3 regions of the Priestia sp. KCTC 13724 genome follow, and region 3 is predicted to be linked to each of the others. Evidence: riboswitches for the same ligand, from Rfam matches in the RefSeq annotation. Region 3 holds a riboswitch; each other region holds the start of a gene.
The links. A riboswitch is a leader RNA that binds a small molecule or an ion and turns the genes downstream of it on or off. The one in region 3 is predicted to bind cobalamin.
Positions count from the first base shown of each region.

Region 1: it holds a riboswitch for cobalamin, as region 3 does, so the genes downstream of both, AC1UFB_RS05495 (cobyric acid synthase) here and AC1UFB_RS08605 (ribonucleoside-diphosphate reductase subunit alpha) in region 3, are expected to answer to the same signal.
Region 2: it holds a riboswitch for cobalamin, as region 3 does, so the genes downstream of both, metE (5-methyltetrahydropteroyltriglutamate--homocysteine S-methyltransferase) here and AC1UFB_RS08605 (ribonucleoside-diphosphate reductase subunit alpha) in region 3, are expected to answer to the same signal.

Region 1 covers NZ_JBXDLD010000034.1:39,689-47,666, reverse strand. Annotated here, with positions in the region: gene AC1UFB_RS05520 (hypothetical protein) at 1-124, opposite strand, end outside; gene AC1UFB_RS05515 (acyl-CoA dehydrogenase family protein) at 315-1,457, opposite strand; gene AC1UFB_RS05510 (Hsp20/alpha crystallin family protein) at 1,733-2,212, shown strand; gene AC1UFB_RS05505 (ABC transporter ATP-binding protein) at 2,244-3,518, opposite strand; gene AC1UFB_RS05500 (FecCD family ABC transporter permease) at 3,515-4,564, opposite strand; gene AC1UFB_RS05495 (cobyric acid synthase) at 4,664-6,154, opposite strand; cobalamin riboswitch at 6,262-6,446, opposite strand; gene panF (sodium/pantothenate symporter) at 6,445-7,905, opposite strand; gene AC1UFB_RS05485 (YhdT family protein) at 7,902-7,978, opposite strand, start outside.
Region 2 covers NZ_JBXDLD010000034.1:30,143-38,120, reverse strand. Annotated here, with positions in the region: gene metE (5-methyltetrahydropteroyltriglutamate--homocysteine S-methyltransferase) at 1-2,218, opposite strand, end outside; cobalamin riboswitch at 2,360-2,546, opposite strand; gene AC1UFB_RS05465 (glucose 1-dehydrogenase) at 2,724-3,473, opposite strand; gene AC1UFB_RS05460 (DHH family phosphoesterase) at 3,498-4,466, opposite strand; gene AC1UFB_RS05455 (dicarboxylate/amino acid:cation symporter) at 4,595-5,815, opposite strand; gene AC1UFB_RS05450 (hypothetical protein) at 6,042-6,221, opposite strand; gene AC1UFB_RS05445 (hypothetical protein) at 6,440-7,162, opposite strand; gene AC1UFB_RS05440 (lysophospholipid acyltransferase family protein) at 7,314-7,655, opposite strand; gene AC1UFB_RS05435 (hypothetical protein) at 7,844-7,978, opposite strand, start outside.
Region 3 covers NZ_JBXDLD010000057.1:17,141-25,118, forward strand. Annotated here, with positions in the region: gene AC1UFB_RS08590 (o-succinylbenzoate--CoA ligase) at 1-881, shown strand, start outside; gene menC (o-succinylbenzoate synthase) at 878-1,984, shown strand; gene AC1UFB_RS08600 (hypothetical protein) at 2,099-2,314, shown strand; cobalamin riboswitch at 2,692-2,877, shown strand; gene AC1UFB_RS08605 (ribonucleoside-diphosphate reductase subunit alpha) at 3,060-5,255, shown strand; gene AC1UFB_RS08610 (ribonucleotide-diphosphate reductase subunit beta) at 5,273-6,319, shown strand; gene AC1UFB_RS08615 (hypothetical protein) at 6,353-6,556, opposite strand; gene AC1UFB_RS08620 (DUF1540 domain-containing protein) at 6,657-6,815, opposite strand; gene AC1UFB_RS08625 (DUF2325 domain-containing protein) at 7,028-7,309, shown strand; gene AC1UFB_RS08630 (hypothetical protein) at 7,351-7,978, shown strand, end outside.

The DNA.
Region 1 (7,978 bases), on a different contig from region 3:
CGCGCTCATTTACTAGCGTTAATAAAGTACCTAAAAGTGGTGTTGGGGAAGTAGGTGGTTCAACAGGCTCCGGAGTTGTTCCTCCATTACAGCAAATAGCACGAAGTGCAACTGCTCTTTTCATAAAAAATCGTCTCCTTTCATCTCTTGATATTCAGCAAAAAACCTTGGCTTTTTCACTAAATATTCTCTACAGTCTATGTAGCTTAAACATGTTATGCATAGATGCTTGACCTATAAAAATAAATATTTGTAAAAAAAACGGCAAGAGCGGATGTTTACTTAATTCCACTCTTGCCGTTTTCTTAGTATGATTATTTAAACGCTTGTTTTGCTAAATTAATGAGCGTCATATCGTCCATCGGCGGGTTATGAAGACCCGCTCGCACGTCACGATAATAGCGCTGAAGAGGATTTTGCCGCTGCAAGCTGCGTGCACCAACAATTCGCATTGCTTTGTCTACTACCTGAAATGCACTATTTGTGACCACATGCTTTACAGCAGCTAATTCTCCTGCCAATTCTTCACGCTTTTGTCCTTCATCCCATTTGCGCGCAACGCTATACATGAAGTGACGTGCTTTCATAAGCTCAAGCTCAATTTCTCCCATTTGCATTTGCACATTTGGAAGTTCACTGATTGTTCCTTCTATACTATTTGGTGAGTAGGTTTTAGCAAACTCTACTGCGTAGTCTCTCGCTGCGATAGCAATGCCAATGTAGCATGCTGGAATATGCAATAACCATCCGTTTGCGCCAGGCTTTTTACTACCACCAATATATTCAGCTAAATATTCTTTGGGAATCCAAACGTCTTTCAGCACTAAGTCATGACTTCCAGTTCCTCTCATTGCAATCATATCCCATGTTTCTTCAATCGAAAGTCCGGGGGTATCTCTTGGGATAATAAACTGTGCTACCTGATTTGCTTCTGGCACAAAAGCTTTAACTAAAAAATAATCCAGTACAGGTGACATCGTTGTAAACGTTTTTCGGCCATTTAACACCCAGCCATCTTTTGTACGCTCTGCTTTGGTTTCAGGAAGGCCTCCTCTCGTAGGGCTCCCTGTTTTCGGTTCCGTTGCCGCACTGTTAACAAGCGCTCCTTTTTGAATTTTTCCAAATAAAAATTCAAGCGTTTCTGGCTTCCACGGCTGCTTATCACGAAGATCCATCGTAATGCCCATATGCCAGCCAATGCTTAACGCTGTGGACGAATCACCTTGAGCAATTAACTCCTGATACAATAGAAAGTCATACAGAGATAAGTTTTCCCCTCCATTCGCTTCACTTAATGACCATGTTGTGTAACCAACATTTTTTAAGTCTTCAATGTTTTGGAAGGGAAAGCTACTTTTTTCATCAATTTCTTGAGCACGCTCTTTAAAAGCTGGAATGAGAGCTGCAAGCTTTTGGTACGATTCTTTGTTTGAATCCGTGATAAATGAATTGTGCACTATCAACCGCTCCTTTTTCACTAAATCTCTACTACGCCCATCGGTTTAATACTTATTATCATAGCACATCTATTTTCTATGATGCACTTTGGATGCTCATTATTATGAAAAGAAGTATAAGCACCTATTAGGCATTTGTAACATATGTATAATTAATCCTCTCTCTCAATCGCTTTTTCCAAATATGGAAAAGGCGATTTCATTTGTGATATGCACCTATTTTTATTGCATTCATAAGCTACATAAACGGCATTTGTCGCTAAAGGAGGTTCGCTATGTTTCCGTTTGGAAAATCACCTTTTAAAGAAAATGGATTTGGAAAGATGAATATGAAAGATATCGATCAATATGTACAGCAAGTGTTATCCAACGCAATGGATCAGTCTTTTCCACAATATATGAAAGAAAACGACTTCTTTAAGCAAGCACACCAAATGTACCATCAGCCGCTTTCTTCTGAGCAACAGCGAAGTTCATTAATATCAAACGTCTTTCAAACGCACGATGAATGTATCGTCCAACTTTCTTTTCCAACCTCTAATAAAATTGAAGAAGTCAAGGTTGCCTATACACCTTACTCTTGTACGATTACGGGTACGTATGATGGTGAAGATTTCACAGAAGAGTGTCAACTTCCTTGTACGGTCAGCCGAAAAGGAAGTAAAGCTACGTGCAGAAACGGCATTCTTGAAGTCAAGCTCATAAAGTATACAAATTTACCTGAAACAGAAATTGATGTTCATCGCTTTGACTAAAAAGGCTCGCTGTTTACACGGTGAGCATTTTTCATTGCGTAACAAGCTGATATTTATCAACTTCTCGTTTTATAATAGCTTTAATTTTTTTAGCATCTACTGCTTTTGTATCCGTATTTCTAACAGCACAAGCTGCAAAATTCCCTCGATTGATTCCCAACCCTCCAAGCTGAGCACTTACTTCCATTGCTGTTTCTAAAAGTGATTCATCTTTAAGAGGCATATCCGTAACAACTACGACGTTCACCTGTTCCTTACTTTTTGTAAACAAGAATAGCCACGTATATACTCCATCTTCGTAAAATGAAATTCGTGTAAAGCGATGATCGATCCCAGACCACGAAAGTAAATCGCTGCTTTTCTCTTCGTCTGTGTACTGAACGATTTGCTTACACCAATGGATACCCTTTCCGCTATCTCCCGTAGAAAGGGTGCGCAGGGAATGTTCAAAGCTTACTGACAGACAACGTTCATTTTCTATGAGCGTATATAAGTTGGAAAAAGCTTGTAGTACCTTCTCTTCTTTCGGGGGGACATATGCAAGCTGTCTTTTATGGACTCCAGGATGATAAAGTACGTGTAAATCAACTCCATAGACGTGCTGAAGAGTTTGCTGGTCACTAAAAATCTCTTCAATACCTCTTGCATAAACCTCTCCATCTTTTAACAAGATGGCGTCATCAGCAAATAGTGCTGCAATGTTTAAATCATGTAAAATCGCCACAATGGTTAAGTTTTCTTCTCGCTGCAACTCTTTTAATAAATGCAGCAGTTCCATTGCGTGCTTTACGTCTAGATGATTTGTCGGTTCATCTAACAACAAATATTCAGGTTCTTGCGCTAAAGATTTAGCTAAAAGAACACGCTGTTTTTCCCCACCGCTTAAAGCATTGAATGAGTGATGACGATATCGCCACACATCCGTTCTTTTCATCACTCTTTCAATCACTTCTTTATCATAAGGTGATTCATTATTTAAAAACCGTTTCGTTTGGAAAGGATAGCGACCAAGCGCCACAATTTCACGAACGGTAAACTCTAGACCGATTTGGTTTTCCTGCGTCATAACCGCTATTTTTTGCGCTAACTGCGTAGCTGAATAGGAGGAAATTGACTTTTGTTCTAACTTAATTTCTCCTGCTGTTAGCGGTAGCACGCCCATCATCAAGCGAATGAGCGTGGTCTTTCCGCTCCCGTTTGGTCCAAGAAGCGTGCAAAATGAGCCTTTTTCCACGGTGAAAGCTACGCTTTTTACAGTAGGCTTATGCTTTTTATACCCACCAGTTACGTTACAAACCTCAATCATTCAATCCCTCTTTTCCTAATCCTTTCTTTAATAAGCAACAGCGTAAAAATAGGTGAGCCGATGATCGCAGTTACCACACCAATTGGAAGCTCCTGTGGGTTTAGAATGGTTCGTGCTACAAGGTCTGCCAACACAAGATAGCTGCCTCCAATCAGAATAGAAAGAGGAAGCACATGCTTGTGGTTTGCACCTACCACCAACCTTACTAAGTGAGGAATGACAAGTCCAACAAAGCCGATTGCTCCAGAGACAGATACGGATGCACCTGTCAAAATAGCTGCCGATACCAAAATGATACGCTTTCTGCTTTTTACGTTAATTCCCATAAACTGTGCAGACTGATCGCCAAACGCAAAGCCATTTAGCTCGCGGGTATTCGCAAGTAAGCCGACCGTACCGATGATGAAAAACGGGAGTAAAAGCTGAACATGTCCCCAGCCTCTCATTGACACACTTCCCATCAGCCAATACAAAATTTCACGCACTCCTTGCTCTGATGATAATGCAACCATAAGAGAAATCATAGCGCTCATGAACGATGACAAAATAATACCTGCTAAAATAATAGTTTCGTTAGCTAATGTCCCGCTCGCTAACTTTGTAATACCAAATACGAGTAAAAGCGTTAAAAAGCCAGATACAATCCCAATAATCGGTAGCGTATAGATATGCATCCCAAATAGCTGCCAGTTAAAAAAGATAGCAAGCACCGTGCCAAGAGTGGCTCCAGAAGACACCCCGATGGTATACGGGTCCGCTAATGAGTTTCGAAGCAAGCCTTGAAAAGCTGCCCCCGCAATGGCAAGAGCTGCTCCAACTAAAAAGGCAACGACTACGCGTGGAAATCGAATTTCCCAAATAATGAGCTCCATGTTACTGGGGCCATGATATAAAGATAATCCAGACATGTTTTGAACAATAATTTTAATAACGTCTGTAACGGTTAAAGACACGGTACCTACAAAAACACCAGTAATAACTGTAGTTAAAACAAGGATTATACTAAAGACATAAAATAAGACAATTTTGTTTACGATTTTTTTCATCTTGCATCAACTCCCTCTATTGGAAACCGAGGGCCGGGATTTTAACCTTTTTGTAAAGAACCTTTTACAGATAGCACGCCCCAACCGTTTGATAGTGAATTACTTTTTATATTCACTCATGATTTCATAAATTTGTTTCATATCAATTGCTTTTCGTACATGTGCAGCCAGCTTTTGAAAAGACTCTTCCTTTCGCGTCCTACTATTAAACGTTTTCTTAATCGGCACTAATCCTTTTTGCTGTCGAATGTCGTTTAAATATGCACGTCGAAAGCCATCATTATGAAAAACATCATGTATGTATGTACCAATGACGCGACCAAAAACTGCTCCTTCTTTTATACCATTTAGCTCAGCAAAATGTACAGTTGGCTTGGTAGACGTTGTTTCGCCCATATGAATTTCGTAACCTTCAATTTGATAGGACTCATCGTGTAAAATAGCCCTTCCCGTTACCCGTTCTGTTCGCTTATTTGTTTTCATTACAGTTTCAATAGGTAAAAGACCTAGCCCTTTAACAGATTTTTGGGTTGATTCCACTTCATTTGGGTCACTTATCACTTCACCTAAAATTTGATACCCACCGCAGATTCCAGCAATATCCACCTTATTCTTCTTTGTCAAAATAGCTTCTGCTAAGCCCGTTTCATACAAGTACTTTGCGTCTTCTAACGTATTCTTGCTCCCAGGTAAAATGATTAAATCAGGCGTTCCAAGCTGAGAAGGTTTTGTCACAAGCCTTACGTGGCAATCATCTTCAAAACGAATAGGATCTAGATCTGTAAAGTTCGACATGCGAGGATAAGAAATAACGGCAACATCAAGTTCTTTAGCTGGATTTGGAAGAGTAGGGTACGTAGTTAAAGCAAGTGAATCTTCTGCATCAATCTCCACATCATCCAGATAAGGAACGACGCCTAGAACAGGAAGTCCCGTATACTCTTCAAACCAATCAAGCCCTGGTTGCAACAGCGACAAGTCACCTCGAAATTTATTAATAATCACACCTACCACCTTTGACTTATGCTCTTTTGGAAGCAGCTGAATTGTTCCTACTAAGCTAGCAAAAACGCCTCCCTTATCGATATCTCCTACTAAAATAACGGGAGACTGTGCAATATCAGCTACTCGCATATTCACAAGTTCACGGTCGTTTAAGTTAATTTCAGCAGGACTCCCTGCTCCTTCAATGACAATATGCTCGTACTCAGAAGCAAGCTCTTCATACGCTTTGGTGATAATCTCACGTCCGGTTTCAAAGAAATCTTTCCTATACTCGTACGCATACATATTTTGCAAAGGAACACCATGAACGACGACCTGCGCCTCATACTCTCTTGTCGGTTTGATTAAAACCGGATTCATATTGGTCGTTGCTTCCACTCCAGCAGCTTCAGCTTGAATTCCTTGAGCACGTCCAATCTCTTTTCCATCCTTTGTAATATAAGAGTTAAGTGCCATATTTTGTGATTTAAACGGCGCTGTTTTGAAACCATCTTCTGCAAAAATTCGGCAAAAAGCAGTTGTAAGTAAACTTTTTCCAGCGTCCGAGTGCGTTCCTTGAATCATAAGAGGAATTGCTTTTTTCATCTGTATCACGCCTTTCATAGCAAAAAGCCTTGGCTAAAAACCAAGGCTTCATGACAACATCTTCATTCTTTTGATGTGCACGTCACCTATTTTCCCCGCCGAAAAATAAGAGTTAATGTTTAAAAGCAGGTCTCCTGGCTTGTGCTTCACTTTACTTCTGCACCTTCCTAGCTCATTGCTAGCGGTTTGTTGCAGGTTCATCCACACTTACAGTAGCGGGGGCTGCATCGGATTTCCACCGATTTCCCTATTATCCTTAAACGCATAAGGCACTTTTAAAACATAATCGTTTATAAATATTTTTTACGAAGCTGTTCTTGTAGGTTCTTTGTTTTTGATTGTGTCATTATACTTGCAGTTACAAAAACCAATAAAGACAGAACAACGGGAAGCACAACCGTATGCATGCCAAATGGGTTAGGAGCGTATGTGTGAATTAAAATATACACTAAAAGCCCCGTCACCATTCCCGAAATTGCTCCATATTTATTTCCTTTTGTCCAATATAATCCTAACACAATTGGCCAAATAAATACTGCTTCAAGTCCACCAAATGAAAATAAGTTAAACCAAATGAGTAAATCAGGTGGGTTAATAGCAAACAAAAATACTAAAATTCCAATAATCATTGTTGTTAAGAAGCTCCATCTTTTCACCTGCTGCTCTTTTGCTTTCGGATTAACGTAGTTTAAATACAAGTCTTTTACAATAGCAGAGCTAATGATTAATAAAATAGAGTCTACCGTCGACATAATGGCTGCCATCGGCGCAGCAAGTACAACTCCTGCTAACCAAGGTGGTAATACTTCAAGGGTTAACGTCGGCATCACAGTGTCTCCCACTTCAATTCCTGGAATTACAGCACGAGCAAACACACCAATAAGATGCATCCCTAACATAATCACACCAACTACTACCGTACCGATAAGCATGGCTTGATGCATCGCTTTCGAGTTTTTATAAGACATCGCTCGAACGGCCACCTGTGGCAGCCCCACAACTCCTACTCCAACTAAAATCCAAAATGATGACACATAAAGCGGTGTTAATGAACGATCTGCTCCGTACGGGCTCACAAGATTTGGATTTTCATTCACTAAGTCTTTCATGATTGCTTCGACACCGCCGCCAGCATAAATAGTAGCAATTAGTAAAATAATCGTCCCTACAAGCATTACAATTCCCTGCAGGGCATCGGTTAGTACGACAGCACGAAACCCACCAATTGATACATAAACAAGTACGGTGACTGCAAAGATGACAAGCGCACTTTTGTATGAAATGCCTACAAAACCTTCAATTAATCTAGCTCCTCCAACCCACTGAGCAGCTAAAGAAGCAAATAGAAAAAGGACAATGCTTACAGCAGAAACAATCACAACAATATTGCTTTCATATCGCTTTTTCAAAAAATCAACAAGCGTAACGGCATTCATCTTTCGCGAAACAATGGCGAATTTTTTGCCAAGAGTTGTGAGAACAAAGTAACCTGTTACAACTTGAATCACGGACAATAGTACCCAAGCAAGTCCGGTTTGATATGCTGTACCAGGACCACCAATAAAGCTGCTCGCACTTCCGTACGTCGCGACCATCGTCATGGCAAGAACAAACCCTCCAAGCTCTCTGCTTCCTAGAAAATAATCATTAATAAATGAACTTGCCGTGCTTGTTTTTTTAGCGGTAATAAAGCCAATCGCAAAAATTAATAGAACAAACACAACAAGAGGAACAACAACAGCCCAGTTCATTCGCTCTCACCTCTTTCTTCATCTTCTAAAGGAAGATCTGAAAAGAAAAAGCGAACAATAATCCAGACCAGTA
Region 2 (7,978 bases), on a different contig from region 3:
TTAAAGCATCGATTACCTGCTTTTCATTTCGTGTTTTCAAACCGCAGTCTGGATTAACCCAAAATTGTGCTGGGTTTAACACGCGAAGAGCACGGTCAAGATTATTTGTCATTTCTTCAAAGCTTGGAATACGAGGGCTATGAATGTCGTAAATGCCAAGCCCGATTTCTTTATCGTATGAATACTGCTCGAATGAAGAAATAATATTGCCATGACTTCTGGATGCTTCAATTGAAATGACATCTGCGTCTAGTGCAGAGATTGTGTCAATCATGTCATCAAATTTCGAATAGCACATATGCGTATGAATTTGCGTTGTATCTTCTACACCCGTTGTTGCTAGACGGAACGCTTCAACAGTAGCATTTAAATACGCGGCTTGCTTTTCAGCTCGAATTGGCAATCCTTCTCGCAGCGCAGGTTCATCTACTTGTATCATGTGAACACCGGCTTCTTCAAGCGCTTTAACTTCTTTTCGAATGGCTAATGCAATTTGATTCATGCTTTCATACTTCGAGATGTCTGTACGTGGGAATGACCAGTTTAAGATGGTAATTGGCCCCGTCAGCATTCCTTTTACGACTTTTTCGGTTAAACTTTGTGCATAGACAATTTCTTTAACCGTCATCGGCTCGACTAAATAGACATCTCCGTATACAACAGGTGGTCTTACGCAGCGTGAACCATATGATTGAACCCAACCGTTTTTCGTTGTTAACATTCCGCCTAAGCGCTCACCAAAAAATTCAACCATATCCGTACGTTCAAACTCACCGTGAACCAGCACATCAATACCAATTTCTTCTTGAACCTCAATCCAGCGCTTTGTTTCTTCTTTTATAAACGCTTCATACTGTTCGTTCGTTAACTGACCTTGCTTCCATTTTAAGCGCTTCGAACGAACCTCTGCTGTTTGTGGCAAGCTTCCAATTGTTGTAGTTGGTAAAAGCGGTAAATCAAACTTTTCTTTTTGCAAACGCTGGCGCTCAGCCACAGAAGCACGAGATAAGGCTTGATCATCAATCTGTTCTAGCTCTGCTCTCGTTTTCGTGTGAACGCGGTTTGCAACCTTCGAAAATGCCTCAATCTCTTGCTGATGTGCTTTTACTGCTTCGCTATCCCCTTTTAAAAGGTCCTTTAAAAGTTCTAGCTCAGTCAGCTTTTCTTCAGCAAAACTTAAGCCTGCTCGAATATCAGCTGGTAGCTCTTGTTCAGTTTCTACCGTTACAGGGACATGAAGCAGTGTACTAGATGGCTGAACAATTACCTCTTCTTTACCCACTAATTTTTGCAATTCACTTACAAGTGCAGCTTTTTCAATTAAGTTACTTTTCCACACGTTACGACCATCAATAACGCCTGCAAAAAGCTTTTTCCCTTTTGGAAAACCGTGTGCTTTTATCGCTTCACTATTTTTTCTCTCATCATGTACAAAATCCAACCCAAAAGCATTCACAGGAAGGTTCACAACAGATTGGTAATTATCTAATGCTTCAAAATACGTTTGGATGATAAGATTAGCACCAGGTACTTCCTCTGAAATACGCTGATAAAATGCCTCAACATCCTTCCAGTACCCTTCTGCTTTATTCGTTACAAAAATTGGTTCATCAATTTGAATCCACTCTGCTCCCGCTTCATGTAACTCCTTAATCACTTGAATATAAAGCGGAGTTAATTGAGCAAATAAGCTCGATACTTCTTCTTGTTTAAATCCTTTGCCTAATAAGATAAAGGTTGCTGGCCCAATTAGAAGAGGCTTACCGTTAAGTGCCAATTCGTCCTTTGCTTTTTGCCAATATGCTAATGGTCTGTTTTCATTCAATGCCGGCGTTACGTCAGTAAACTCTGGGACAATGTAGTGATAGTTGGTATTAAACCACTTAGTCATCTCACATGCCTCTGCTTCTTTGTTCCCTCTTGCCATTGCATAATATGTATCAAGAGCGGATAGATTTTGCTTTTTGAAACGAGCTGGAATAATATTAAACATAACCGCCGTATCAAGCATGTGATCGTAATAACTAAAGTCACCTACTGAAACAAAATCAATCCCCTTATCTTTTTGAATACGAAGCTGATTAACATACAACTCATGAAGTTGGTTGTGCAGCTCTGCTTCCGTTGTTTCCTGCTTCCAATAAGCTTCAATTGCTTTTTTCCATTCCCTGTTTCTACCGATTCTTGGATACCCAATTGTTGCTGTATTCACTGTCATTTCAATCTCCTCGTTTCGTCTATTTTTCTGCAATAAAAAACTCTCTGGAAAGAGAGTTAGACGACAGCTTTAAGAAGTATTGAACAACATATACTTTTGTTTCAATACCAAGCTAATCACCTCTCCCTATTACGCGTAGGTTGTGAGTGCAAACAACAGGCAGGTCTCCTGACTTAGAATCATCACCTATTATCACCTTCCCGTTTCATAAACAGTGGTTTACTGATAATAGGCTCCTCCTTACAGTGGCGCGACCGCGTCGGATTTTCACCGATCTTCCCTTTTAAGCTAAAACTAGTGTCTTAGCACCTTTTGCATGAACATATTCACTTTATACACTAATTCCTTTTCAATTAGGAATTGAACATAACGATACATGATTTCGATAAGTAAATCAAGTCTGATTTTTCTAAATTTTAAAAAGAATACGCTTTCATATAACTGTGTTTTTATACAAAATAAAAATAGCAGGCTATAGGTATAGCCTATAGCCTGCTTACTTTAGTTAATGTTCATAAATCATCTTGCGCGTCATTCCACCATCGACAACTACGTTCGTCCCCGTTACAAAATCATTGTTTGGATGCGTCAGGTAAAGGCACGCTTTTGCAATATCTGCTGGAGTGCCAACTCGGTTAGACGGATGCTGAGCATGATCAACATCTCGAAGCTCCTCATATTGCTGAGTTTCAATCCAGCCAGGAGAAATTGCGTTGACGGTAATCTTGTCTGGTCCAAGTGAAATGGCAAGAGCATGCGTTAGCGCCACAATGCCACCTTTTGTAGCAGCGTATGCTTCGGTGTGTGGCTCTGACATAACGGCACGCGTAGAAGCTAAGTTTACAATTGAACCACCTATTTTGTTATTTCGCATCACTTTTGCAGCTTCTCTTGAGCATAAAAATACGCTTCGTAAATTAAGATTTATGATATCATCCCATTCATCTAGCGTTAACTCATACGGAGACTTCCACTTTGTTACTCCAGCATTATTAACCAGAATGGTAATCGTACCATAAGCTGAAACAGTTTCTTTCATGAGGTTGATAACATCCTCTTCTTTTCTTACATCTGTGTGAATAAACATTGCCTGTGCACCTGCTTCACGCAGCGTTTTAGCATACTTCTCCCCTTGTTCTTCATCAATATCTGCGATTATCACTTTGGCACCTTTTTTGGCATAGGCGCTTGCCACACCTTTTCCAATTCCATTTGCGCCACCAGTTACCACAACAACCTCACGCTCAAATGTCAAAGTCATCCCTCCTCTACACTTAGTTTATTCACTTTTTTCGTCTGGTTGAAACAAGTGGTCGGTTACAAATAGCTTGAAGGTTTCGCTCGTTAATTTGCAGCCGGATGCTTTTGGATGGCCTCCACCACCAATGTGACCCACGATTTCAGCTAAATTAATCTTATCTTTCACCGCTCGAAACCCTAGCTTTTTCCTTCCCATATCAACCATTACTGAAAAGTCGATTTCTTCATGCTCTAGGCATAATGCATTTCCCAACTCTGACTGATATGTATCTGCGAACACAATCCCTACCTTGTATTTTTGCTCTGCAATCTCTACTTCTGCTTGCATCATTTGCTTTTGTTTGTCATAGATATATTTTTCAATTCGCTTCTCTTCAGCTTCAAGTAAAATCGCGTGCTTTTCTGTAAATTCAAAGCTTTGACTGGCACCAGTATAAGATGCTTGTAGCGTTTCGTGAACCGTATCTTTAAACTCTTCATGAGAAATTAAGTAGTAAAGGTGATTAAGTCTTTTTGCTTTTTCATTTTTCTCGCGAAACCAATCCCACGTATCGAATAAACGTACAAGCTCTACGTATTCATCCAGCATCTTCGTACGTTCCAACATCTTGTTTTCTAGTAGATATGTATAAAAAAGCGATGTAGCTGCTGTTTTCGTCCCATTCTTATCTTCTGGTATCACATGGACCCAATCGTATTTTTCAGAAAGAGGAAGTGCAGAAATATGATGATCAATAAGCGTAACCTTTTGACCATTTTTCACAAGTTCATCCAGCTTAGCTGCTACTTCATCATTTACGCTAATATCCGTTATGTATAAGTCTTGTCCATCATTATCTTCTTCTATAAAATGCAGCACCGTATCGTTTATGCGTCCGATTCCTACCGTGTCGTAATCAAGGTTCTCATCACCAAATGCTAAGCGAGCTAATAAAGCTGGGCTTACCCCATCTAAATCATTATGTGAAATTAACTTTACTTTTGTCATCAAAAAACTCCTTTAAATCGTTATCAATTACTCATTCACTTTAGTATGCGTGAATCTTTTTCCATTATAGCAAGGAATGAAAAAAATGCGTACACCCTCACCTTTCATAAGGATGTACGCACAAAAATTCACGATGCTTGCTGATTCGCTTTTTCTTTTGATTTCTTCTCATATGAGTCTACAACAACAGAAGCTGCAGCATCTCCGACAATATTAACCGACGTACGGAACATATCAAGAATACGATCGATTGCTGCAATTAAAGCAATTCCTTCAACTGGAAGGTTGACGGCTGCTAGTACCATTGTTAACATAATCATCCCTGCACCTGGCACGCCCGCAGTACCAATTGATGCAATGGTAGTTGTAAACATGATTAGTAAAATTTCACTCATACCGAGATCAATTCCATAAAATTGTGCAATAAATAGCGCAGCAACACCTTGGTAAATCGCACTACCGTCCATATTCATTGTGGCACCTAACGGTAAAACAAAGCTTGCTGTTTCCTTTGAAACGCCAAGGTTTTCCTGAACGTTTTTCATTGAAACAGGTAGCGTTGCACCACTACTTGCTGTACTAAAAGCTACAAGGCCGGCTGGTGCTATTCCTTTTAAAAATATAAGTGGACTCATCCCAGCAAAGCCTTTAACCGCAAGAGAATACACAACGAGAAGCTGCGTTAAACAACCTAATGCTACAGCAATAATCACCTTAGCGAGAGGTGCTAAAACAGCTAAACCATACTCACCAATAATTGGTGCTACCATTCCAAAGATACCAATTGGTGCAATGACCATGATACCACTTGTAATTTTAAACATGACTGTGGAAAAAGATTCAAATAGCTTTTGAATTGGCTTTGCTGGCTCTCCTACAAATAAAATCCCTAAACCAATTGCAATTGCCATAAAGATAATTTGTAGGATATTCCCTTCCATTAACGCTGCAAACGGATTTTCCGGAATCATGTTTAGCAACGTCTCCGTAAGCGTTGGTGCTTCTCCACTCGGCGCAGTGGCTCCTTGCGGTAACGACACGTTAGCTCCTGTACCAGGTGATAAAATCACAGCATATACGATACCAATCGTCACAGCAATCAACGTTGTAAAGAGGTAGAAAACAATCGTTCTCCCTCCCATACTAAAAAGCTGCTTGGTATCTTGTAAACTTGTTACGCCTACAATGAGCGTCGTTAAAATCAAAGGCGCCATAATAAACTTAATGAGCCTTAGAAACAAATCGCCAAGCGGCTGCACGACAGACATCTTGTCTCCAAAGATGAGTCCGAGCGCAACAGCTACGACGAATGCTACTAAAACCTGCGTTAGTAACGATGGGTTTTTCATAGTTGTTCTCTCCTCATAATGATATTCCCGCTGTATCCCATCGCCTTAACTGCTACGCAGCAACTCCCCTTTTTTGCATATTTATACATATTTTGTTCACTGCATACTATACACTTTCCGTTTATCACACTACCATCTTATTCTCCATAAAGACACGTGTCAACCCTCAAGAAACTAAAAAACGAACAAAAAAATGAGAATAGTCATCTTTGTTCGTTTTTTTAAATCAATTGGGAGAAATCCCTTTAAAGAAGATATGTAAAATTTCCAGCGACTTATTTTTATCAAATGTAGCTATCTCATGAGGAGCTAGCTGATCAAAATGATTGCTTCTAAGAGACGAACAATAGCTGTTCCAATCTTTTTGGTTTGTCTGAACACGTTCGTTCCATTGCGCTACGGTCACTCGCTTTCCGCGGGGAGGAACCTGAGCTTCCTCGCTGCGCTGCGTGATCTCACGTTTTCCCTCTCTTTCCCGCAGGAGTCGAGTGTCCTACGCTCCATTCCACCCTGTTTCCAACATTGTTTTCACAATCAACAAAAAACCTGAACGATTAAAAGTGAGAAACTCTCAATCGTTCAGGTTTATCATTGGCTGAATTACTTATGTCCCAGTCTTTTTCTTCATCCTGCTTTCATAGGTATATTGCGGTCTTGTTGGTAAATGTCATAAACTAAAAAGCTAAATGCGTAGTAAAATGCAATGATTGCAATCGAATCTGACATGATATACATAGCGCCCAAACCAACTCCAACAACTAATGTCTGAAGGCTTAAACGATCTTTTTGAAACGCTAACTGTGACATGAAATAACCTAAACCGATTAAAACGGCTAATACCCAGCTATTTTGAATTTGTAGAACATCATGAATATAGATATAAAGACTTGGAAAATATACCAGCGTTTCTACTACGCTTGAAGTTCCACTGTATGTAAGCCACCACTTGCGTTCTCGTTTCGTTTTTGGAACCGTTGCCTCAATTGAAGTAGGCATCTCCTGTTCCATAAATACCGTTTCTCCATGATCTTTCATCCATTGAAGCATAATTGACAATACAATAAACCCTAAAAAGATAAGCAATAATAAGTACTCAACCCAGGCTGGAAACATGTTCTTTTGCTGTATGGTATCCAAGTATACCGTTTGAAGACCCCACTTCTCTACTGGTAGCGCATAGTACAGCATAATGACTACGTAAAGAAGTAAAATAAGAACATAAAAAAACGATTGTTCTTTATAATATCGAACTTTTTTCTCTTCAGATATTATTCGTCTGACCATAATACTTTCAAAATAAGGACGAACAACACTGATGATCACGACTAAACAAGTAAATGCAATCATAAACCGCTTTAATCACCTTTTCACTTTTCATTATGTAATCAACTTTCCGTATGGTTTCTTATACAAAAAAGCTGCTGTTCTTATCAATGGTTTCCTTTTCCTATAGTATCAAATATATGAAGTTATTTACAATGAAAATATTATGTGGAAATTAAGTTGGCCACTCGCTCAACGTTTTTCTACCCGTCATAAACACGTCAAATGTTGAAAGGTCCTCGCTAACAAGCTTACTTTTAATGCTATCTAACTCAGTAGTTACGGCCTGCTCTAGCTTATGAGTTAATTCACTTCGACTTGTTTCTGTATTTACTTCTATACGTTTACCCACTTTAATAAATAGCTCTGGACGCTGATCATGACGAAAACTATAGTAATATGCAATTGGAATAGCTTGTACACCCTTTTCTTTTAGCATGATAAAAGATGGGCCGTCCGAAAATTGCAGAGGTCGCTTCTCTAAATGTTCTTCCTTTCCCTGTGGAAAAATCCACACCCCTTTTTTTCTCTTAACAATTCCCTTGCATACAGGAGCGATTTCATAATATGCTTTGGCGAGGCTTGATTAACCGAAAATGCTCTATTTTCAATATATTCTTCACTATGTTATGTACAACCATATCTATATTTGGCATAAAAATAGACATGAAAGATAAGCTGAAGAATTCAACTTTCATTTCATGTCTATGGCGTAGCATTTGCTTTTTTAGCTAGTAAAAGCTGAATTGGCAATCCAACTATCAGTCCTGGAATCACAGACAGCATCGGTAGCCAAATCGGCCCAAGCAGTACTCCGTTAATTTTCACAACTGAAGCATA
Region 3 (7,978 bases):
GCGGTTTTTCTATTTTAATGAGAAATGTTATTTATGGGATGAGAATTGTATTACACTCAAAGTTTGAAGCTATACAAGCAAACGCTGCTATTGAAACAAAAGGTGTGACCATTATGTCGGTCGTAACTTCGATGCTGACCCAAATGTTAAAGGAACTAGGTGGCAGAAAATATCCTGAATCATTTCGCTGCATGTTAGCAGGAGGAGGTCCCGTGCCAAGAGTTCTCTTGGACGACTGTATAGAGAAAGGAATCCCTGTCTACCAGACGTATGGCATGACAGAGACTTCTTCTCAGTTTGTAACGTTAGCTCCAGAAGATAGTATTCAAAAACTTGGATCTGCAGGAAAGCCCCTGATGCCTTGCCAGCTTAAGATTGTAAATGCTAACGGTGAGGAAGTAATGAATGGTATAGAAGGTGAAATTGCTGTGAAAGGCCCTAACGTAACGTCTGGGTACCTTAATAAACCAGAAGAAACAGATAAAGCAATAAAAAATGGTTGGTTTTATACAGGAGATATCGGCAAACTTGATGAAGATGGATTTTTATACGTATTAGATAGAAGATCAGATTTAATTATTTCAGGTGGAGAAAATATCTATCCAGCAGAAATTGAGAGCACTCTATTAAAGCACCCACTTATTGCAGAAGCCGGGGTTACAGGGCTGCCTCATAAACAGTGGGGACAAGTTCCAGCAGCTTTTTTAGTAGTTACATCGCCAATAAAAAAAGAAGAGTTACAGGCATATTGTCAGTCGATGTTAGCCAATTATAAAGTACCAAAGTATTATTTTATTGTTGATGATCTACCAAGAACCGCTTCCAATAAAATTATTAGACGAAAATTACCTCAGCGTATAGAACAAGGGCGTCAACTATGATTGAAATTCATAAAGCAACCATTCATGCTATTGAATTGAACCTATTATCACCGTTTTCAACTAGTTATGGAACTGTGACAAATCGAGAACTGCTTCTTTTAGAAGTAGAAGATATAAGCGGTGAAGCAGGCTGGGGAGAAGTGGTAGCATTTTCAACTCCTTGGTACACAGAAGAAACCATCCAAACGTGCTTTCATATGCTCAATGATTTTTTACTTCCGGCTTTAATTGGAAAGCGATTAACGACGCCTTTAGACCTACAGGAAATATTTAATCCGATTAAGCGAAACCATATGAGTAAAGCAGCAATAGATTGTGCAGTGTGGGATTTGTTTGCTAAGAAGAACAACAAGTCTCTATCTCAAGCTCTTGGTGGCACAAAAGAAGCTGTAGAAGCTGGTGTAGTAGTTGGACTCGATGATATTCATAAGATGGTTCATAAAATAGATGAACACTTGAAAGCTGGATATAAACGTTTTAAAGTAAAGATTAAGCCTGGAGCTGATTATGACCTTATTAAGCAAATTAGAAATCATTATCCAAAACTGCCGCTGATGGTAGATGCAAACTCTGCTTACTCCTTAAATGATTTGAATTTGCTTCAAAAGCTAGATGAATTTGACCTTATGATGATTGAACAGCCATTAGATTCTAGTGATATTATCGATCACCGTCATTTACAACAGCAGCTACGCACGCCCGTTTGCTTAGATGAAAGCATTGTGTCTTATGATGATGCTAGAAAAGCAATTGAGTTAGGGAGCTGTCAAGTTATTAATGTAAAAGTTGGACGGGTAGGCGGCTTAACAGAAGCAAAACGAATTCATGACTTGTGCCAGAAAAGTAATGTTCGACTATGGGTAGGGGGAATGCTGGAATCGGGTATATCAAGAGCTCATAATATTGCATTAGCTTCATTAGAGAATTTCACGATACCTGGAGACATTTCAGCTTCTTCACGCTATTGGAACAAAGATGTCATTCTTCCAGAAGTAGAAGTGGATGATGGGTTAATTCATGTGCCAGAAGAACCAGGCATTGGCTATCGGGTGGATAGGATATTTTTAAATAAAGTTTCCACATATCAAAAAACATATGCATAATGTAGAGACTGAGACATAAGTAGTTCAGTCTCTACTATACCTGAACGATTGAGAGTTCATAACTTTTAATCGTTCAGGTTTTTTGTTGATTGTGAAAACAATGTTGGAAACAGGGTGGAATGGAGCGTAGGACACTCGACTCCTGCGGGAAAGAGAGGGAAAACTGAGATCCCGCAGCGCAGCGAGGAAGCTCAGGTTCCTCCCCGCGGAAAGCGAGTGGCCGTAGCGCAATGGAACGAACGTGTTCAGACAAACCAAAGAGATTGGAACGGCTATTGTTCGTCTCTTAGAAGCAATCATTTTGTTATGTCCCAAACTCTTTTATTGTGAGTTCGTTTTTTAAAAAAATTTTCTTTTTATTTATATAGCAGCTGTCTAGTCATGTGAAAAAAAGTTTGATTAAATTTCATAAATCAAATAGTACAACCAATCCGAGAAAACATGTTATGATGGAATAGTTTGATGAAAAATAAGACTGTTTGTAGTGGCTAGTTGCTAATACCTAACAAAACTTTTAAAAATTTCTTTTTTTACATATGTTTAGGAAACCTTACTTAACAAAGGCGTAAATCAGTATGTTAAGTAAGGTGGGGTAAATGTGCGGGAATTTATTTTGAAAAAGATATTGTAGTTCTGTAAGTTGTCCCTTATAATGTGTTTATAACACAACATCTTGTTTTTTATTAAAACTTCATATACTATATTTTGTGTTTTTCAGTAGAAAAGGTGTCTGAAAAAAGACTTAAAAGGGAATTTGGTGTAAATCCAAAACTGTCCCCGCAACTGTGAATGCTGATGAAATAAGGAATAGCCACTGTGAGTAACGATCATGGGAAGGCCTTAGAGTAAAGCGAAGCATAAGTCAGGAGACCTGCCTTTTTTATGACGTTTTATCTTCTTCGGGAGGTGAGAGGATAGAGCGAGGATTGAGAAAAGACATTTTGTCTTCTTTTATCTTCGTTCTATTCGCTCACTGCGTCAGGTGAGTGATTTTTTTATGCTGGAGAAAAAGGAGGAACTTATTTTTATGATTAATACAACAGATTTAAATAAACTTGAAAAAGTAAATTATGATATGAAACTACTTGGTGAAAAATTTCCACAACTTGATTTTTCATGGTATGAGGAAAAGGTAGTAGAAACAGTTGCTGCGAAAGAGAATATGACGGACGAAAAAATAGCAAATGTTTTTATTTTAGCAGCACTTGAGCGAATTTCAATGGATGAGCCAGATTGGACATATGTAGCAGCTCATATCTATTTACAAGAGCTATATCGCAAAGCTGCCGCCAATAGAAAATACAATCAAGCTGAAAGGTACGGCTCATTTTATAAGCTTATTACAGAGCTTACAGATATGGGGATTTATAGTACACAGCTTTTGGATACATACTCTGTGGAAGAGATTAATGAGCTAGGCTTAGCCATTGATTATACAAAAGATAGCCTATTTACGTATATTGGCCTGTTAACATTAGCTGATCGCTATTTAGCAACATCACATGATAAGCGTGTATACGAGCTACCGCAGGAACGCTTTTTAATTATTGCTATGACACTCATGGCAAATGAAAAGAAAGAAGAGCGTTTAGCGCTGGTAAAAGAGTCATATTGGGCACTTTCAAACCTTTACATGACAGTGGCAACGCCGACATTAGCGAACGCAGGAAAAAGCTATGGACAGCTATCAAGCTGCTTTATTGATACGGTTGATGATAGTTTACGAGGTATCTATGATAGCAATACGGACTTAGCTACGCTAAGTAAAAACGGTGGTGGAATTGGCGTATATCTAGGTCATATCCGTAGCCGAGGTAGCGATATAAAAGGGTTTAAGGGCGTATCATCAGGAACAATTCCTTGGATGAAACAGCTTAATAACACAGCAGTTAGTGTTGATCAACTGGGTCAACGTCAAGGGGCAATTGCTGTATATCTAGACGTATGGCATAAGGATATTTTTTCTTTCTTAGATGCACGTTTAAACAATGGAGACGAGCGTCAGCGTACGCATGACTTATTTACTGGCGTTTGCTTGCCGGATTTATTCATGGAAGCTGTTGAAAAACGTGAAGACTGGTACTTGTTTGATCCTCATGAAGTTCGTACGGTAATGGGTTACTCGCTAGAAGATTTCTATGATGAAGAGGAAGGCAGCGGCTCCTTTAGAAATCGTTATCGTGAATGTATTGAAAATGAATCCCTATCAAGAGAAAAAGTGCCTGCGATTGAAATTTTTAAACGAATTATGATTTCACAATTAGAAACAGGAACACCATATATGTTCTACCGTGATACAGTGAACCGTGCTAACCAAAACCGTCATGAGGGCATGATTTATTGCAGTAACTTATGTACAGAAATTACGCAAAATCAAAGCATGACAACAGTGGTTGAAGAAATCACAGAAGATGGAAAAATCGTCATTACAAAGCAACCAGGTGACTTTGTCGTTTGCAATCTATCGTCTATCAACTTAGCACGTGCAGTAACGGAAGATGTACTTGAACGCCTTGTGCCCATTCAAGTTCGTATGCTAGATAACGTAATTGAACTGAATAACCTTCCAGTTCTACAGGCAAAACTAACAAACCAACGCTATCGTGCTATCGGTCTAGGTACGTTTGGTTGGAACCATTTATTAGCTCTACAAAAGATCGCTTGGGAAACAGAAGAAGCTGTTCAGTATTGCGATGAGTTATATGAAAAAATTGCTTACCTAACGATTCAATCAAGCATGGAGCTTGCAGAAGAAAAAGGAGCATACCCTCTATTTGAGGGGTCCGATTGGGAAACAGGAGCTTATTTTGCAGCACGCGGTTACGAAAGTAATCAGTGGAATGAGCTACAGGCGCTTGTGAAAGAAAAGGGAATTCGAAACGGATATTTAATGGCCGTTGCGCCGAATTCATCTACTTCCATCATTGCTGGGTCTACGGCTAGTATTGATCCGATTTTCCGTAAGTTCTATTCAGAAGAGAAGAAAAACTATAAAATTCCAGTTACTGCTCCAGATTTGTCACCGGAAACGAATTGGTATTATAAGTCTGTTTATTTAATCGACCAACATTGGAGCATTAAGCAAAATGCAAAGCGTCAGCGTCATATTGACCAATCTATCTCGTTTAACATTTATGTTCAAAATGATATTCGTGCAAAAGATTTACTAGATTTACACATGACTGCATGGAAAGAAAAGCTAAAAACAACGTATTATGTTCGCTCTACGTCTAGCGAAGTAATTGATGAGTGTGAAAGCTGCCATAGCTAAGAAAGGAGTCGATTTTGTTGACGAACAGTCTAAAGAAACGTGAGATTATGAATGAAAATGCCCCGAACCGCTCAACGGGAATTATTAATGGTGAAACCTCAAATATTTTAAACTGGGATGATGTACGATTTTCTTGGGCGTTTCCAAAGTATAAGCGCATGCTAGCTAATTTCTGGACACCGTTTGAAATTAATATGGGACAGGACATCAAACAGTTTCCACAGCTTACAGCGGATGAACAGGAGAGCTTTTTAAAGATTATTGGTTTGTTGGCTTTATTGGACAGCATCCAGTCAGATTATGCGAGCAAAGTTGCTGATTATGTTACGGATTCTTCAATCAATGCGCTGATGATTATTTTAGCTCAGCAGGAAGTTGTTCATAATCACTCTTATTCATATGTATTATCAAGCTTAGTGCCAAAAGCTAAGCAAGATGAAGTATTTGAATATTGGCGTACGGATGAAAAGCTTCGTGCACGCAATGACTTTGTGACAAATGGTTATAAAGCATTCGCTGAAGAGGCAACAGTTGAAAACTTTTTAAAGTCCATTGTATATGATGTTATTTTAGAAGGTCTGTTCTTCTATAGTGGGTTTGCGTTTTTCTACAACTTAGCACGCAATCAAAAAATGGTTGCCACATCCACGATGATTAACTATATTAATCGTGATGAGCAGCTTCATGTGGGGTTATTTGAAAAAATCTTTAAAGAAGTGCTAAATGAAAATCCAGAACAGCGTACGGCTGAGCTTGAAGAGTTTGTTACTTCAACATTCCGACAAGCTGCCCAGCTTGAAATTGAATGGGCTGAGTCAGTCATTGGTGAGAAGTTTGATGGAATTACGATGAAAGATATTCGTCAATACATCGAATATATGGCAAATAAACGCTGTAATCAAATGGGATTTGGGCGCGTAGCGTTTCCTGATGCACCAATTGAAAATCCGCTGCGTTGGATTGTTGCGTATCAAGAGGTTGACCTTGGTAAGACAGACTTCTTTGAGCAAAAGTCAAGACAATATACAAAAGCATCAGATGTAAATGGATTTGATGATTTGTAAAATAAAGAAGCTGACTAAATGGCTACAACAGTTTTAGTCAGCTACCTGTGTTGAAATAAGGCCTAGTTCAATAGCACGAGTAGTGATAAGCAGGTCAATTTCAGGTGGAATGGTTTCTAATGTTCCACATTCATACTGCCATAAATGAGCAAATGATTGCACATAAATGGGGAACGTTTGTTTATTGGCTTTAACAGCTTCTGCTTTGAAAAAATGAACAAGTTGATTGGTATTCATATATTACCTTCACTTTCGTTGATATGAAAAAGGACAACCCGCGTGGTTGTCCTTTTTTATTAATTAGGAATAGAACAAAGTTTGTTTTAGGATAACCGATTTAAAGATCTTCAGGTTTAAATGTTTTACAATCTGTTTCGCGGCTATTAGAAGCCTTTTTACCAGCATGGCTGACTACGTAAATTTCGTCTGCTCCACAACGGTTGCCTTGCTTCCAATAATGACAGTTATTCACTTCACAAAGAACGTTTTGTGACATATATTCCCCTCCTTTATACGCGTGATATATGTAGTATGGTCAATTTTCATTATTGTTATAATCGAGAGATTAGAAAATTAATTGAGAATTTTTATCAATTAATAATTGACAAAGAGAATCATTCTCAATTATTCTATGTATATAGCAAACAAGATTAAATCATCGTTAAGATTTTAAATAAACTTAATTTTATCGTATAGGAGGAGAAATACATGTCATCAGTTATGGTTGTTGGAGGAGATCGTTTAAAGCATATTACAGATCGGTTAGCGGGTGAGGGGTTTAACGAAGTTATTCATCTTGATGGAAGAAAAAGTAATATGGTGAAGCGAGAAATTCCGGATCATATTGGTTTTGTACTTGTGATTACAGATTTTATTAACCACAACATGGCAAAGGTCATTAAAGAAAAAGCGAAAAAGCAGCAAAAGCCAATTTATTTTGTTAAGCATTCATGGAGCGCAATTCGCAAAGTAATTGAACAAGTATCATAAAGGATAAAGCAACAGGTGATTTTATAAAGCGTGGTGACAGGATGCAATTAAAAGTTCAAATCAAAACCTTGGCTAGTCATCATATTGAAGAGTTTATTCAATGCCCTTATAAATTTTATCAGAGGCAGCTTAAAGCTCGTAAACACCAACTGGTTGATTGGCGAAGTCTCGTCAGCGTAACCATTCATAAGGTTGTCAAAGAATATTATGCAAAAGCGCCATATGAAAGATCTGCATATTTTATTTTACAATTAATTGAAAGGTATTGGTCCAAGCTCTCACCGGAACTTTTCCAATCGAAAATTCATTACTATGAAGTCCTAGCATCGATGAGTGATCATTTGTTAACGTTTCTTATGAGTGAATTGCAAGATGATACGCCACTATTTGTTTATGAAAAATATGGAGTATACGTTCCTGAATTAGAAACAAATATTTCACTGTTAATTGATGCAGCGTATTGGTCGGATTCTTCTTATGAAGTAACAAAGTTTCTAATTGATGATCAATCAGAAGTAAAAGAAATGCTGACAGCATTTATGATGGTTTTTACCAAGCATGCATTCAATAGAATGCCAAAAGCTATTCATTTCTATTCACTTCTAACAGGGAAGAGAGAGACTGTTGAAATTGTATCTGAAAATTATTTAGAGTCAGTTAATAAACTGA